One region of the Erwinia sp. AnSW2-5 genome, then DNA from elsewhere that is predicted to be linked to it. Evidence: predicted binding sites of a transcription regulator. Region 1 holds the regulator's gene; each other region holds the start of a gene.

Evidence for each region. The regulator sigma-54, encoded in region 1, starts transcription at its own class of promoters, with help from an activator protein. The targets are predictions, from matches to a motif close to GTTGGCACANNTTTCGCTNT.
Region 2: a site for sigma-54 is predicted at 1,690-1,709, ahead of glnA (glutamate--ammonia ligase). Genes of this name have one in related genera too.
Region 3: a site for sigma-54 is predicted at 4,155-4,174, ahead of glnK (P-II family nitrogen regulator). Genes of this name have one in related genera too.

What each region holds. Positions count from the first base shown of each region.
Region 1 is NZ_JBJGXA010000004.1:8,126-13,963, reverse strand. Features, by position in the region: gene mtgA (monofunctional biosynthetic peptidoglycan transglycosylase) at 1-630, shown strand, start outside; gene npr (PTS phosphocarrier protein NPr) at 689-961, opposite strand; gene rapZ (RNase adapter RapZ) at 958-1,812, opposite strand; gene ptsN (PTS IIA-like nitrogen regulatory protein PtsN) at 1,923-2,405, opposite strand; gene hpf (ribosome hibernation promoting factor) at 2,584-2,871, opposite strand; gene rpoN (RNA polymerase factor sigma-54) at 2,894-4,327, opposite strand; gene lptB (LPS export ABC transporter ATP-binding protein) at 4,376-5,101, opposite strand; gene lptA (lipopolysaccharide ABC transporter substrate-binding protein LptA) at 5,107-5,655, opposite strand; gene lptC (LPS export ABC transporter periplasmic protein LptC) at 5,627-5,838, opposite strand, start outside.
Region 2 is NZ_JBJGXA010000016.1:118,795-124,632, forward strand. Features, by position in the region: gene typA (ribosome-dependent GTPase TypA) at 1-1,421, opposite strand, end outside; gene glnA (glutamate--ammonia ligase) at 1,857-3,266, shown strand; gene glnL (nitrogen regulation protein NR(II)) at 3,537-4,586, shown strand; gene glnG (nitrogen regulation protein NR(I)) at 4,594-5,838, shown strand, end outside.
Region 3 is NZ_JBJGXA010000025.1:44,236-50,073, forward strand. Features, by position in the region: gene ACFL9S_RS16675 (HHA domain-containing protein) at 1-66, shown strand, start outside; RNA gene ffs (signal recognition particle sRNA small type) at 133-229, opposite strand; gene ACFL9S_RS16685 (MGMT family protein) at 363-677, shown strand; gene ACFL9S_RS16690 (YbaY family lipoprotein) at 705-1,262, opposite strand; gene tesB (acyl-CoA thioesterase II) at 1,488-2,348, shown strand; gene amtB (ammonium transporter AmtB) at 2,444-3,745, opposite strand; gene glnK (P-II family nitrogen regulator) at 3,765-4,103, opposite strand; gene ACFL9S_RS16710 (SmdB family multidrug efflux ABC transporter permease/ATP-binding protein) at 4,376-5,838, opposite strand, start outside.

The sequences.
Region 1 (5,838 bases):
ATTTTTGCCTTTTTACCGGTGCCATTTTCTGCCGTCATGGTCGAACGGCAACTGGGTGCCTGGTTCAGTGGTGACTTCCGCTATGTGGCCCATTCTGACTGGGTGGCGATGGACGAGATTTCACCGTGGATGGCGCTGGCAGTGATTGCCTCTGAAGATCAGAAGTTCCCGACACACTGGGGGTTTGATGTCGCCGCTATTCAGTCGGTGCTGGACAGTAGCAATGAGAAGGCTGGCATGCGCGGCGCATCAACACTTTCGCAGCAAACGGCTAAAAACGTATTTCTCTGGGACGGAAGGAGTTGGGTGCGTAAAGGACTGGAGGCAGGGCTGACTGTAGGGATTGAAACGGTATGGACCAAACGCCGGATTCTTACTGTTTATCTTAACGTGGCAGAGATGGGGAAAGGGGTGTTTGGCGTAGAGGAAGCCTCTCAGCGCTATTTCCATAAACCGGCCAGCCGACTGTCTATGTCTGAAGCGGCGCTGCTGGCTGCGGTGCTACCTAATCCGATTCGTTTCAGGGCCGATGCGCCGTCTGGCTATGTGCGCCAGCGTCAGCAGTGGATCCTGCAGCAGATGCGTCAGCTCGGTGGTGAGGGTTTCCTGCAGGAACATAAGTTACGTTGATTCTGGCGGGGAATGGCTAACAGACCGGCTGAAGCGCCGGTCTGATCAGGGTTGATGATTAATCTTCGTCGAATCCGGCGTTAAACAGGTCGATGACGGCCGCCAGCGCATCTTCCTCTTGCGGGCCACTGGCTTCCACTTCGATATGGCCGCCTTTAGCGGAGTCCAGCATCAGCAGCGCAATCACGCTGCTGGCTTCCGCTTCGGTGCCGCTTTCATTACGCAGCAGCACTTCTGCATCAAAACTCTGCACCAGTTCGAACAGCTTCATCGCCGGGCGCGCGTGCATACCCAGCTTATTTTTAATCTCAACGGTTTGTTTTACGGTCATGTTTTGCGTTTTTCCAGCGTACGGTGACGAGACTGAACATTTTTACCGCGCGAGCGGAAATAATCCGCCAGCTGCTCGGCAATATACACGGAACGATGTTTACCGCCGGTACAACCGATAGCCACTGTCAGATAGCTACGGTTATTGGTTTCCAGCATCGGTAACCACAACTCCAGGTAGCTGCGCGTCTGATAGATAAAGTTATGCACCTCAGTATGACGATCGAGGAAGGCCGCAACAGGGCGGTCAAGACCGGTCATCGGACGCAGTTTTGGATCCCAGTGTGGGTTCGGCAGAAAACGGACGTCAAACACATAATCGGCATCAATAGGAATACCGTGTTTGAACCCGAACGATTCGAACACCATGGTCAGTTCACGTTCACGTTTCCCCAGCAGGCGCGTACGCAGCATCTCTGCCAGTTCGTGCACTGACATTTCTGAGGTGTCGATAATCAAATCGGCACGGGAACGTAGCGGTTCCAGCAGATCGCTCTCTTCATCGATGGCACTTTCCAGCGACAGATTTTTACTGGAGAGCGGATGCAGGCGACGGGTATCGCTATAACGACGGATTAAGGTATTACGGTCAGCATCCAGAAACAGAAGCTGCGGCGAAAAACAGTCTGGCAAATTGGTGAGTGCAGTTTCAAACACCTCCGGTGATTCCGGCATGTTGCGGACATCAATGCTCACTGCAGCAGATATGTTGCGCTCAGCCAGCGAATTAGCCAGATCAGGCAGCAATACCACAGGGAGGTTATCCACGCAGTAAAAACCCATGTCTTCCAGCGCGCGTAACGCCACTGATTTCCCTGAGCCTGAGCGACCGCTGACGATCATCAGCACCATTTCACGTTTCCCCCAATTTAACCCGCTGTCCCTGATACCTGAAGCTACACCAGCACTGCATTTCGCTGCGTTGTTGCAACTTCACTGTGTCGGGGATTGTTGCAGAATGACTAACTTTCTTCGTGATCTTCCGTGATGATCTCGTAAAGATCTTCATCGCTTTGTGCGGCGCGCAGGCGTTTAAGAACGGTTTTATCCGCCAGGCGCTTGGCAACCAGAGAGAGTGTGTGAAGATGCGTTTTGCACTGATCTGCTGGCACCAGCAGGGCAAACAACAGGTCCACGGGCTGATTATCAATCGCATCAAACGCGATGGGCTGATCAAGACGAATAAAGACACCGACTGCGCGTAGCGTGTCTTCTTCCAGCTTGCCGTGCGGGATGGCAATGCCATTACCGATACCGGTACTGCCCATTCTTTCGCGCGTCAGAATCGCTTCAAAAATTGTCTGATGCGGGAGGTTGAGCTGTTTCGCCGCAAGTTCGCTGATAATTTCCAGCGCACGTTTTTTGCTTTGGCAATGCACACCATTACGGGTACACGAGACGCTCAACACGGAGCCCAGTTCCAGTTTCAAATCATTGTTCATCATAGTTTCACTTCACTTTTCACTTCCGCAGGCAGGACACTCTTTACCAACGTTCAGATCAAGAGATTAACATGCCGTATTGATTAACGGCTCGTATTCCCGGAAGAATACGAGCCGATACCGCTTTCAGCATAAGCCTGAAGAAGCGGGTTGCTGAAACACCATCAATGCATTGTGAGATTTAGTGTTGTTTTAGCTTATCTTTGTGTTTATTCAACTGGCGAGTGAGCTTGTCGATCAAGCCGTCAATCGCCGCGTACATGTCTTTATCTTCCGAGGTGGCATGCAGCTCGCCGCCATTCACATGCAATGTTGCATCGGCAATTTGCGTCACTTTCTCCACTTTTAAAACAATATAGACCTGGTTGATCCGGTCAAAGTATTGCTCCAGTTTGGCAAACTTCGCTGTCACAAACTCGCGCAATGGCTCGGTGATTTCAACGTGTTGTCCAGTGATATTGAGCTGCATAGTGTCTTCCTTCTCTGTTCGTTCAGACCAGCTGTTTGCGCTGATTTGATGGCGGGATGGATAAAGACTCTCGGTATTTTGCCACAGTGCGCCGTGCCACCATAATTCCCTGTTCGGAAAGCATGGAGGTGAGCTTGCTGTCGCTGAGTGGTTTGACGGGATTCTCCGCCGAGATTAATTTCTTCACCAGTGCACGAATTGCCGTGGAGGAGGCTTCGCCACCCCCTTCGGTATTGACGTGACTGGAGAAAAAATACTTAAGTTCAAAAATACCACGTGGACTGTGCAGGTACTTCTGGGTGGTCACACGGGAAATGGTCGATTCATGCATTTCGACGGCACTGGCAATATCGGCCAGCACCATCGGGCGCATATATTCTTCGCCCTGTTCGAAAAAGGCTTGCTGCTGATCCACGATGCAGCGTGTCACTTTCAGCAGCGTATCATTTCGGCTTTCCAGGCTTTTTATCAGCCATTTCGCTTCCTGCAAATTACTGCGGATAAACTGCGAATCACTGTCGCTACGCGAGCTTGAGCCTAGTGAAGCATAATGCTGGTTAATCTTCAGACGCGGTACGCTGTCTGCATTCAACTCGACCATCCAGCGGTTGCTGACTTTACGTACCAGCACATCCGGGATGACATACTCCGGTTCCTGAGTATTGATCGATTGGCCTGGGCGCGGATCGAGCGTTTGAATAACCTGCATTGCCCCCTTCAGCACCTCTTCCTTAAGGCGTGTGACGCGCATCAGGCTGCGGAAATCATGGTTGGCCAGCAGATCGAGATGCTCACTGACAATCAGGCGGGCTTCTTTCAGCAGCGGCACATCTGACGCGAACTGGGAGAGCTGTACCAGTAAACAGTCGCGCAGATCGCGGGCGCAGACGCCTACCGGATCAAAACGCTGTACACGTTTCAGCACCGCTTCCACTTCGTCGATGGTTAACTCGTCGTTACCAATACTCTCAAGGACTTCTTCCAGCGATGCGGTCAGGTAACCCGTGTCGTCGACGGCATCAACAATAGAGGTGGCAATCGCCCGATCGGTATCGGTAAAAGGCGTTAGCTCCACCTGCCACATCAGATAATCCTGTAGCGTCTGGGTGGTTTCACCCTGATAAACAGGTAATTCATCGTCATGGTAGTCGGTGCCTGTGCCGGACGGCGTCCCTGCGGTGTAGATCTCATCCCAGGTTGCATCCAGTGGAAGCTCCTCGGGCATGTCTTTCTGTTCCAGCGCTTCCCGGGTATCCAGCGCTTCTGTTTCCTGATATTCGCGGGTATCAACTTCTTCGTGAATGTCGGTCTGTTCAAGCAACGGGTTACTTTCCAGCGCCAGCTGAATTTCCTGCTGTAGTTCAAGCGTAGAGAGTTGCAGCAGGCGAATGGCCTGCTGCAGTTGTGGCGTCATGGCAAGCTGTTGACTCAGCCTGAGTTGTAAACCTTGCTTCATATTCAGAGTATTAATTCCCCAGAAAACTGCCCGAATGTGAACACCTTATCAGAGTCTGAACTCTTCGCCCAAATAGACACGCTTAACTTGTTCATCGGCCAGGATTTCTTCCGGGGTGCCGTGGGCAATCAGATGCCCCTGGCTGACGATATAGGCACGCTCACACACTGCCAGCGTTTCACGTACGTTATGGTCGGTGATCAGCACGCCGAGGCCGCTGTCACGCAGGTGTTCAATAATCTTTTTAATATCAATAACTGAAATCGGGTCAACACCGGCAAACGGCTCATCCAGCAGGATGAACTTTGGATTGGCGGCTAGCGCACGGGCAATTTCTACGCGGCGGCGTTCACCGCCTGATAGCGCCTGACCAAGGCTGTCACGTAAATGTTCGATGTGAAACTCTTCCAGCAGTTCATTCGCGCGATCTTCACGCTGCTCACTGGTCAGGTCATCACGAATTTGCAGTACCGCCATAAGGTTATCGTAAACACTCAGACGGCGGAAAATAGAGGCTTCCTGTGGCAGATAGCCAATGCCCCGACGTGCACGCGCATGCAGCGGCAGAATGCTGATGTCTTCATCGTCGATCACGATACGACCTGCATCACGCGGCACGATGCCAACCACCATGTAAAACGTGGTGGTCTTGCCTGCACCGTTCGGACCCAGCAGGCCCACGATTTCGCCAGACTTCACTTGCAGGCTGACATCTTCAACCACGCGGCGGCCTTTGTAAGCCTTCGCGAGGTTTTCTGCAATTAAGGTTGCCATGTTCGTTAGTTACTCTTTTTCTGACCGTTTGACGGAGTGCCTTTGTCCTGCAACTGCGATGGCACCAGAACGGTAGTGACACGTTTACCGGTGCTGCCGAAGGCCTGCATTTTCTGCTCTTTGACCAGATAGGTGATGCGATCGCCTTTGACGTTGCTGTCGAGCTGCTCCAGATAAGCGTTGCCGGTTAATTCCACCAGGTCTTTCGCTAACTCGTAATGCATTTTCTGGGCGTGACCCTGCACGGGTTTGCCGCTGTCCTGCATCTGGTAGAAGGTTGCCGGATTGCCGTAGGCATCAACAATGGTTTTATTGCTGTCACCACCTGGACGGGTTACGACCACTTTGTCGGCCGTGATTTTGATCGTTCCCTGCGTCACAATGACTTTGCCGGTAAACGTGGCAACGTTGCCCTGCATATCCAGCGCCTGATTTTCCGAGTCGACGTTCACCGGTTTATCCGAATCGCCCGTTAACGCTAAAGCGGGAACGCTTACGGCGAACAGCAGGGTTGCAGTCAGTAACTTAAGGCTTTTGTTCATTTTGAATTTCATAAGATGTTTTGACCTTTTCAATCAACTCGGCAGTTTTCTTCCGTAAATTCCCACGCATCTTCATACCTGTAGAGTTAAAGCTGCGGCCATAAAGTGTGACCTGATCGTCCGAGGTTACATCCTGAGTCGTCAGGTTAATTTGCGCATTGTCTGTTTTGATGCGTTCAAGCTGTGCGTCTTTCG
Region 2 (5,838 bases), on a different contig from region 1:
TCGTCGTAGTGGCTGAAGGTGGAGTACAGCAGACCGGTACCGGAAGTCATGGTCATGAATTCGTTACGGAAGCCGATCAGACCACGGCTTGGGATCTCGTAGTCGAGACGCACACGGCCTTTGCCATCCGGATCCATGTTTTTCATGTCGCCTTTACGCTCGCCCATCGCCTGCATCACAGAACCCTGATGCTGTTCTTCGATGTCGAGGGTAACGTTTTCGAATGGCTCCTGCTTGCGGCCTTCGAAGTCACGGAAGATAACTTTCGGACGGGATACCGCCAGCTCGAAACCTTCACGACGCATGTTTTCGATCAGAACTGACAGGTGAAGTTCACCACGACCTGATACGCGGAAGGCGTCAGCATCTGGCGTTTCTTCAACACGCAGTGCCACGTTGTGCACCAGTTCTTTGTTCAGACGGTCAAGGATCTGACGTGAAGTCACATACTTACCTTCTTTACCGCAGAACGGAGAGGTGTTAACGCAGAAGAACATGGTTACCGTTGGTTCATCAACGCTCAGGGCTGGCAGCGCTTCCACATTCTGTGTATCACAGATGGTGTCAGAGATGTTCAGTTCGCCCAGACCGGTGATCGCGATGATATCGCCGGCTTCCGCTTCAGTTGCTTCGATACGCTCCAGCCCCATGTGGGTCAGAACTTTACCGACTTTAGCGTTGCGAGTTTTACCTTCGCTGTTAATCACAGTGATCTGCTGGTTCGGACGCACTTTACCGCGCTTGATACGGCCGATACCGATAACACCCAGGTAGTTGTTGTAGTCCAGCTGGGAGATTTGCATCTGCAGCGGGGCTTCCAGCTCAACCTGTGGTGGAGATACGTGCTTAACGATCGCTTCATACAGCGGGGTCATGTCTTCCGCCATATCGTTGTGATCCAGACCTGCGATACCGTTCAGGGCTGAAGCATAAATGATCGGGAAGTCGAGCTGTTCGTCGGTCGCATCCAGGTTAACGAACAGGTCAAAGACCTGATCAACAACCCAGTCAGGACGCGCGCCAGGGCGGTCAACTTTGTTAATTACCACGATCGGCTTCAGACCATTAGCAAACGCTTTTTTGGTCACGAAACGGGTTTGCGGCATCGGGCCATCCATTGCATCCACAACCAGCAGCACCGAGTCGACCATTGACATCACACGCTCTACCTCACCGCCGAAGTCGGCGTGTCCTGGGGTATCCACGATGTTGATGCGGTAGTCATTCCATTTAATGGCGGTGTTTTTTGCGAGGATGGTAATCCCACGCTCTTTCTCCAAATCGTTGGAGTCCATTACGCGTTCGGTTGCTTCGGTACGGGAATCAAACGTCCCGGACTGCTGCAGCAACTTATCAACCAGGGTAGTTTTACCATGGTCAACGTGGGCAATAATGGCGATGTTACGCAAATTTTCGATCACAGCTTTGCCTCAGGCATTAGAAATAGCGCGCTATTGTACACGGATTAATCGAAGGACTGAACAGGATCACAAATTTCATATAAAGATAACTGTCCGGATTGCATTTACAGCCATTTTCAGTGCAAACATTGCACTTGGACGAAAATTTGCACCAAAAGAGTGCCCATTTATCATTCAATGGCACCAAAATGGTGCGCGACTTCCATCGTGGTGCAGTCCTCGTCTCACGAGAGGGCGCATCATAGCGCTTTTTTCGTTAAATAAAAAAGTTGGCATAGATTTCGCAAATACTCATTAAGCGAAAAACGCCAGTTTCCACAACGGTTGTAAGCTTGTGAGAGATCTTTATTATCGGAGTTAGCGCGGCGAAACGCAAAGCGCACCGGTGAAGTTCTCTAAACACGACGCCAATGACAAAATCCAGGAGAGTTAAGTATGTCCGCTGAACACGTTCTGTCGATGATGAACGAGCACGAAGTCAAATTTGTTGACCTGCGTTTTACCGATACCAAAGGTAAAGAGCAGCACGTGACTATCCCTGCTCATCAGGTTAACGCTGACTTCTTCGAAGAAGGCAAAATGTTTGACGGCTCCTCGATTGGTGGCTGGAAAGGTATCAACGAATCCGACATGGTTCTGATGCCAGACTCAACCACTGCAGTCATTGACCCGTTCTTTGCTGATTCTACACTGATCATCCGTTGTGACATCCTCGAGCCAGGCACTATGCAGGGCTACGACCGCGACCCGCGCTCCATCGCGAAACGCGCTGAAGATTTCCTGCGCTCTTCCGGCATTGCAGACACCGTTCTGTTTGGGCCAGAGCCAGAGTTCTTCCTGTTCGATGATATCCGTTTCGGCAGCAGCACTTCAGGTTCACACGTTGCTATCGACGATATCGAAGCGTACTGGAACTCCGGTAAAGAATACGAAGGCGGCAACAAAGGCCACCGTCCAGGTCTGAAAGGCGGCTACTTCCCAGTGCCACCGGTCGATTCAGGACAAGACATTCGTTCTGCTATGTGTCTGACCATGGAGCAGATGGGTCTGGTTGTTGAAGCTCATCACCACGAAGTGGCAACTGCAGGTCAGAACGAAGTGGCAACCCGCTTCAACACCATGACCAAAAAAGCTGACGAAATTCAGATCTACAAATATGTTGTGCACAACGTCGCCCACGCTTACGGCAAAACTGCGACCTTCATGCCAAAACCAATGTTCGGTGATAACGGTTCTGGTATGCACTGCCATATGTCCCTGTCTAAAGGCGGCACTAACCTGTTCGCGGGTGACAAATACGGCGGCCTGTCTGAAATGGCGCTGTTCTACATCGGTGGTGTGATCAAGCACGCTAAAGCAATCAATGCGCTGGCGAACCCGACCACTAACTCCTACAAGCGTCTGGTCCCAGGCTACGAAGCTCCAGTTATGCTGGCTTACTCTGCCCGTAACCGTTCTGCTTCTATCCGTATCCCAGTGGTTGCCAGCCCGAAAGCACGCCGTATTGAAGCGCGCTTCCCTGACCCAGCTGCTAACCCATACCTGTGCTTCGCTGCGCTGCTGATGGCTGGCCTGGACGGCATCATCAACAAGATCCACCCTGGCGATGCAATGGACAAAAACCTGTACGACCTGCCACCGGAAGAAGAAGCTGAGATTCCAAAAGTTGCAGGTTCTCTGGACGAAGCCCTGGCTGCACTGAACGAAGACCGCGAGTTCCTGACCCGTGGTGGCGTGTTCACTGACGACGCTATCGAAGCTTATATTGAGCTGCGTAAGTCTGAAATTGACCGCGTTCGTATGACTCCGCATCCGGTTGAGTTCGAACTGTACTACAGCGTTTAATTTAGAAGTAAGCCCGGCGAATTTCATGTGCAGTAAAGCGGCAACTGAAGGAATGCCGAATCACTTAGTCCGCTAAGTGATTCGAGTGACTAAGGGAAGCCAACACAGCTGCGGCGTGAAAGACGCCTGGGATTTTGTTGCCGTGGAAACTTTCAGCCCATCTCAGGATGGGCTTTTTTCACCACGAATTCCCGGTTATGTCAGACGATTTTCGCGTTTTACGGCTATAATGCACTAAATTGGTGCACAACGACCTCAGGAGAACGCTGTATGGCAACTGGCCCGCTGCCCGATGCTGGGCAGATTCTCAATTCACTGATCAACAGTATTTTACTGGTTGATAGTGCGTTGGTGGTTCATTACGCCAACCCCGCCGCGCAGCAGCTGCTGGCGCAAAGTTCCCGCAAGCTGTTTGGTACGCCACTGCCGGAACTGATGGGTTATTTTTCCCTGAATATTGAGGTCATGCTCGAAAGTCTGGATGCCGGACAAGGTTTTACCGACAGCGAAGTGACCCTGGTGGTCGACAGCCGTGCGCACATTATGTCGCTCACTGCGCAACGTCTGCCCGAAGGTTTCATTCTGCTGGAAATGGCGCCAATGGATAATCAGCGCCGGCTTAGTCAGGAACAACTTCAGCATGCGCAACAGGTTGCCGCGCGTGATTTAGTGCGTGGCCTGGCACACGAAATTAAAAATCCGCTGGGTGGGTTACGCGGCGCAGCGCAACTGTTGGCCAGAGCGTTGCCGGACCCGGCGTTAACAGAATATACCAAGGTCATCATTGAACAGGCCGATCGCCTGCGCAATCTGGTCGACCGTCTGCTTGGCCCGCAACAGCCTGGTATGCATATCACACAGAGCATCCATCAGGTGGCTGAACGTGTGGTGAATCTGGTCTCGATGGAGCTGCCCGATAATGTGGTGCTCATCCGCGATTATGACCCGAGTTTGCCTGAACTGCCGCACGACCCGGACCAGATAGAACAAGTCCTTTTGAATGTAGTACGCAATGCCCTGCAGGCGTTGGGTGAAGAAGGCGGCACGATTACTTTACGTACCCGCACAGCGTTCCAGTTAACGCTGCACGGAACACGCTATCGCCTGGTGGCGCGCATCGATATTGAAGATGATGGCCCCGGCATTCCGGCACAGCTGCAGGATACGCTGTTTTACCCGATGGTGAGCGGCCGCGAAGGCGGCACCGGGCTGGGGTTATCCATTGCCCGCAGCCTGATCGATCAGCATTCGGGAAAAATAGAGTTCCACAGCTGGCCTGGACACACTGAATTCTCGGTTTACCTGCCTATTCGCCAGTGAGGTTTCTATGCAACGAGGGATAGTTTGGATCGTCGATGACGATAGCTCCATCCGCTGGGTGCTTGAACGCGCGCTGACTGGAGCTGGTTTAAACTGCGCAACGTTTGACAATGCAAACGAGGTACTGGAAGCCCTTGCGACCAAAACCCCAGACGTTTTACTGTCAGATATTCGCATGCCCGGTATGGACGGCCTGGCGCTGCTGAAGCAGATCAAACAGCGGCACCCCATGCTGCCGGTGATCATCATGACAGCACACTCAGACCTGGATGCTGCCGTCAGCGCTTATCAACAGGGTGCTTTTGATTACCTGCCAAAGCCTTTCGATATTGATGAAGCCGTTGCGCTGGTTGAGCGCGCGATCAGTCACTATCAGGAACAGCAGCAGCCGCGCAATCAACCCGTCAGCGGGCCAACCACCGATATCATCGGTGAAGCGCCAGCCATGCAGGATGTTTTTCGTATTATTGGCCGCCTGTCGCGTTCGTCGATTAGCGTACTGATTAACGGTGAATCCGGTACGGGTAAAGAACTGGTTGCGCATGCACTGCATCGCCACAGCCCGCGTGCGAAAGCGCCATTTATCGCACTGAATATGGCAGCGATCCCTAAAGACCTGATCGAATCAGAACTGTTTGGTCATGAGAAAGGGGCGTTTACCGGGGCCAATCAGATTCGACAAGGTCGTTTTGAACAGGCCGATGGCGGTACGCTGTTCCTTGATGAAATTGGCGATATGCCACTGGATGTTCAGACCCGCCTGCTGCGCGTGTTGGCCGATGGTCAGTTCTATCGTGTCGGGGGCTATGCGCCGGTTAAGGTGGACGTGCGTATTATTGCCGCGACACACCAGAATCTGGAGCTGCGCGTGCATGAGGGGAAATTCCGTGAGGATTTATTCCACCGCCTGAATGTGATCCGCGTGCATCTTCCCCCCCTGCGTGAACGTCGTGAAGATATTCCGCGTCTGGCGCGTTACTTCTTACAGGTCGCCGCCAGAGAGTTGGGTGTGGAAGCCAAGATCCTGCATCCTGAAACGGAAACTGCGCTCACGCGGTTGCACTGGTCGGGCAACGTACGCCAGCTGGAGAATACCTGTCGCTGGCTGACGGTGATGGCCGCCGGGCAGGAAGTGCTGATCCAGGATCTGCCGCCGGAGCTGTTCGAAACATCGACGCCAGAAAACCCGGTACAGTCACTGCCAGACAGCTGGGCGACGTTGTTGGCACAGTGGGCCGATCGCGCTCTGCGT
Region 3 (5,838 bases), on a different contig from region 1:
GCTGAACTCACCATGAATAAACTTTATGACAAGATACCGGTAGCGGTATGGAAGTTTGTTCGCTAATGAGTCTGTGGCTGGGCTGATTTGAGTAGGGCGGGAAAAGCTGGCAAGGGCAGAATTGGGTGGGGGCCCTGCCAGCTACATCCCGGCACACGCGTCATCTGTTACGGCTGCTTCCTTCCGGATCTGACCGAGTTCACAAATTAGCATTGCGGGAGAACCAACCGGGCCCCCATTGAGTGCCCTGGGTAACCAGAGCGCAGGCATTATCAATGATGCCCCTGCCAATTGCAAGCCACCTCGGGATGAACGTTGGTTTCTTGCACGATCTGCAGTTTATTTCCCCGCTATGGAACACCATGACCTTCGAAGACGATAGCTTTCAACAACGCATCTATCACATTGTCGCTGCCATTCCTTTTGGCCACGTGACCACTTACGGCGAAATCGCGCAGTTAGCGGGGTCTCCGCGTGCCGCACGGCAGGTGGGAGGCATACTGAAACGTTTACCTGCGGGTAGTAAACTTCCCTGGTACCGAGTGATTAACCGCAAAGGCGAGATCTCACTGGTAGGTGACGATCTGGGTCGACAGCGTAGTGCATTAATGAGCGAAGGGATTGACGTCTCCCCGGAAGGAAAAATCGATCTCAAACGCTACCGCTGGCAACCGTAGTAACGCCCCTTTCGGGGCGTTCAGACGTTACAGTGAGGTCGGTGCCGGTACGGCAGAAGAAGGGGAAACCTGCGTTGGTGACGTTAACGGCACCGTTGTGCTGGCTCCGCTCTGCGCTGGTACAGCCATGGAAGGCACAGGCACCAGGGTCAGATCCTGATGTGTCCCACCGGTGGTCACGACCTGCTTCACCGTATCGGTAATAAACAGCATTTTACCATCGACCGTCACAGCGGCACTCAGCAGAATGCGCGCCTTGGGTTGGATGTCTGCCGGATTAAACGGCAAGGTAAACTTGAAAGGCGCCTGCTTGCCTTCGGTGCGCACGGCACGCTGCGACAGCACTTTCGATGGTGCATCCGCCAGCGAAGCATCGGACAGTGTCACGGTGAGTACCGCATCCGGTGGCAGAGCCACTCTTTGGCGGATCCAGACCGTACCGCTCACGTTAGGCTGTTGCATGGTCGTCTGCTGGCCCGCCACCTGGGAGCCGAGCGTCGGCGTCGGCACATCTTTGCTTTTATCAGCACAGCCTGAAATCGCTACAACCAGCGCCGCACCACTTAATACATGCCAAAATTTCATTGATAGTTTCTCCTTTCGATCAATGCTTACGGCAGTCACTCCACCGTCAAAAGACAGTTTTTACTGTCAGCGTAGCTTTAATTCTGGCACAAGTTGCCGATTTTTTCCTGGAAGCACTGCCAGTCTGGCTTTATCGGCTTTCCACACAGATCGCAGAAACAGTCGTTGACGCTAACTGGTCGGATCTCGCAAACTGGTTAAGGTAAAACTATTGAGGAACCGAATATGGGCCAGGCGCTACAAAACTTGTTAAATCTTCTGGACCTGGAGACGCTGGAAGAGGGGCTGTTTCGTGGGCAAAGCGAAGATCTGGGCTTGCGCCAGGTGTTTGGTGGGCAGGTGGTCGGCCAGGCACTGTATGCGGCGAAACAAACCGTCCCGCAGGATCGCATTATCCACTCCTTCCATAGCTATTTCCTGCGTCCGGGCGATAGCCAGAAAGCGATCATTTATGATGTGGAAAACCTGCGTGATGGTCAGAGCTTTAGCGCACGCCGGGTAAAAGCCGTGCAGAATGGCAAGCCCATTTTTTACATGACGGCCTCATTCCAGGGGCCAGAAAGCGGCTTTGAACATCAGAAAACGATGCCTGAGGTTCCAGGGCCGGGCAACCTCCCCTGTGAAACAGACATTGCCCGCCAACTGGCGCATTACATTCCCGAAAAGGCACGTGATAAGTTTTTATCCGAAAAACCCTTCGAGATCCGCCCGGTGGAGTTCCACAACCCACTCAAAGGTCATGTCAGTGAACCCGTACGCTATACCTGGCTGCGCGCCAACGGCACCATGCCGGAGGATAAACGCATTCATCAGTATCTGCTGGGCTATGCGTCTGACTTCAACTTCCTGCCGGTATCTTTGCAGCCGCACGGAAAAGGGTTTCTGGAGCCGGGTATGCAGGTTGCGACCATCGACCACTCGATGTGGTTCCATCGCCCCTTTGACCTCAACGAATGGCTGCTGTACAGCGTAGAGAGCACTTCCGCCTCCAGTGCCCGTGGTTTTGTGCGCGGTGAGTTCTGGAACCAGCAGGGCATACTGGTGGCATCAACGGTGCAGGAAGGCGTTATCCGCCAGCGCTCGTAACCAGAGGCATAAAAAAAGCGGGCCATCATGGCCCGCTTCGTCTTTTATTGTATTTTAACGCACGACTTTTCTTCAGGCTTCAGCCCGGGAATTTCTTACTGGTTGTAAGCATTCTCACCGTGGCTGTTAACATCCAGACCTTCACGTTCCTGATCTTCCGGAACACGCAGACCAACAATCATATCCGCCACTTTGAAACCGATGAAGGCGACAACCGCAGTCCAGACGATGGTCAGACCTACGCTGAACAGCTGTACCCAGACCTGATGGCCCATGGTGACGCCTTCAGCATAACCCACGCCGCCCAGTGAAGAGGAGGCGAATACACCGGTCAGGATGCAGCCTACGATACCGCACACACCGTGAACACCGAACACATCACATGGGTCATCAACACGCAGCCATTTCTTCAGGATGGTGACACCCCAGAGACCGGCTAATCCACCCACCAGTCCTATAATCAGTGCACCGCCCACACCCACATAGCCGCAGGCTGGGGTGATAGCCACCAGGCCAGCAATCACGCCAGAGCTGACGCCCAGCAGAGATGGCTTACCGCGCAGCGCCCACTCACCGAAGGTCCAGCTTAGCATCGCACCGGCTGTAGCAATCACAGTATTAAGGAAGGCCAGACCTGCGATTTCGTTCGCCGCACTGGCAGAACCGGCGTTAAAGCCGAACCAGCCAAAGTACAGGATAGCCGTACCGGTGAACACCATTGGCAGGTTGTGTGGTTTGAAGGCTTCTTTGCCGAAACCAGCACGTTTGCCCACCAGGTAAGCACCTACCAGACCCGCTACCGCGGCATTAATGTGAACAACCGTACCGCCCGCGAAGTCCAGCGCGCCATCCTGAGCCAGGAAGCCGCCTGCCCATACCATGTGTGCAATCGGCAGGTAAGCGAAGGTCAGCCAGATCACAGCAAAGATCAGCAATGCTGAGAAGCGAATACGTTCTGCGATGGAACCGACAATCAGGCCCACGGTGATACAGGCGAAAGATGCCTGGAACGCGACGTGGATATACTGATAGTAGGAGCCCATCACCGCTGTAGGTGCAATGCCCTTGAGCATTGCCCAGTCAAAACTACCGAAGAAGGCATTACCTTCGCTGAACGCCACTGAGTAGCCGTAAACCATCCACAGCACACAAACCATGGCGAAGGTCATAGCAACCTGAGTCAGCATCGACAGCACGTTCTTGGCACGAATCAGGCCGCCGTAGAACAGTGCGATACCCGGGATAGTCATAAACAGCACCAACGCGGTGCAGATCATCATAAAGGCGTTATCAGCTTTGTCAGCTACTGCAGGGGCAGCGGCCATTGCCAGCGACGGTAAAAGAGCAACACCGGCGAGGCCAAACTTAGCGAGTTTTTTCATTTTGTCCCATCCCATCACAATTCTGAGCCCCGAATTACAGTGCTGCTTCGTCAGTTTCGCCGGTGCGAATACGGATGACACGTTGCAGTTCTGCAACGAAGATCTTCCCGTCACCAATTTTGCCTGTGTAGGCCGCTTTACTAATCACATCAACCACTTCATCAAGCTGGTCGTCTGCAATCGCAATATCAATTTTTACTTTTGGCAGGAAGTTCACGCTGTATTCAGCACCGCGATACAGTTCTGCATGCCCTTTCTGGCGGCCGAAGCCTTTGACTTCAGTGACGGTCAGACCCTGAATGCCGATTGACGACAGTGCTTCACGCACGTCTTCCAGTTTGAACGGTTTGATTACCACGGTAACCAGCTTCATACGATCCCCTCCAGGTAAAAAAATAGGTTGTTTCAGCGACACGAAATGATTAAAGCAAAGGCTGTGCCAGAGTTTAAAAAACTGAATTTTTCAGACGATTAGTCAGGGCTGGTCTGAGTCCTGGCTGAGACGCAGATCACAAAGAAAGGGAAGGCACAGAAATGAGTATAGAAAAAACGCACCAGAAAGGTGCGCTATGCGTTAAGGCGGTGCATTTGTAGGGCTATTGCGTGTTTATTCGCCTGAATTTGGTGCAGCGTAACGCAAGAGATTCAGCTGCCCTCTGCCACTGCCAGCTCCTCACCCGCAAGTTGCAGCTGATACATCTGCCAGTAGCGCCCTTGCGCAGCCAGCAGTTGCTGATGGCTACCCCGTTCCACTGCCTGCCCACGGTGCAATACCAGAATGGTGTCGGCTTCGGTGATGGTTGACAGTCGGTGAGCAATCACCACCAGCGTGGTGCGCTGACGCACGGCCTGAAGCGCTTTCTGGATGGCCTGTTCCGTACCAGAGTCGATATTCGCGGTCGCTTCATCCAGGATCAGGATCTGAGGGGTTGCCACCAGCACCCGCGCCATTGCCAGCAACTGTTTCTGTCCGACGGAGAGAGTATTGCCCTGCTCACCTAAACGCGTATGGATCCCTTCCGGCAGCTCACGCGCCAGTGCCGCCAGCTGTACTGTTTCCAGCGCCTGCCAGACGGCATCTTCGCTAATATCCCGCCCCAGCGTGACATTGGCAAAGAAGGTATCAGCCAGCACCACCGGGTCCTGCTGCACCATCGCTACGCTACCTCGCAGCGCTGCATGGCTGAGGGAAGCGAGCGGGCGGCCATCCAGTTTGATCTCGCCCTGACTGAGCGGGTAGTAGCCCATCAGCAGGTTAGCGAGCGTACTTTTTCCACTGCCGGTGTGCCCGACCAGCGCGACAAAATGGCGCGAGGGCACAGACAGATTAATATCGGTCAACACCGGGCGGCCCGTGCGATAAGCGAAGGTCACATCACGGATATCGATGCTGCCGCTGGCAAGTGGCCTGTCGTCATCGCCATACGGCTGACGTGGTGCATCCATCAGTTCAAAAATACGCTCACCCGCGACCACTGCCTGCTGCAACATCGATTGCTGGGTTGTCAGTTCGATTAGCGGCTCATTCAGGCGCCCGAGGTAATTGATAAAGGCATATAACACGCCGACTTCAATCGATCCTACCGAGGAAAAACCGAACAGCATCATCAATCCGCACAGGATCATGGCAGAAAACAGACTGAGCAGCGGACGCAGGAGAAAACCATCCAATCTTAGCGTCTGCATGCGCGCCAGATAGTGAGAGCGACTGGCCTCCCCCATACGTTCGCCAAAACGCGCCTGCTGGCGGAACTGCTGGATCACGCTCATGCCATTGATGACTTCGTTGAAACCGTTATTGATCTCTGCCAGATAACTGCGCACCCGGCGCACAATCGGCGTGCTGTAACGCTGGTAAATCAGCATCACGATCAGTACCGCTGGGAAAATGGTGATGGCAACCAGCGCCATGCGCCAGTCAAGACTAAACATGGCCACCAGCATCGCCCCCACCAGCGCTGCACTGCGCAGTACGGTGGCAACCACGGTCACGTAGAGGTCACGTACCACTTCGGTGTCATTGGTGACACGCGAAATAATCTGCCCGACCGGCTGGGTATCGAATGCGCCCAACGGCTGGCGCAGCGCGGCATCCATCACATCAGTAC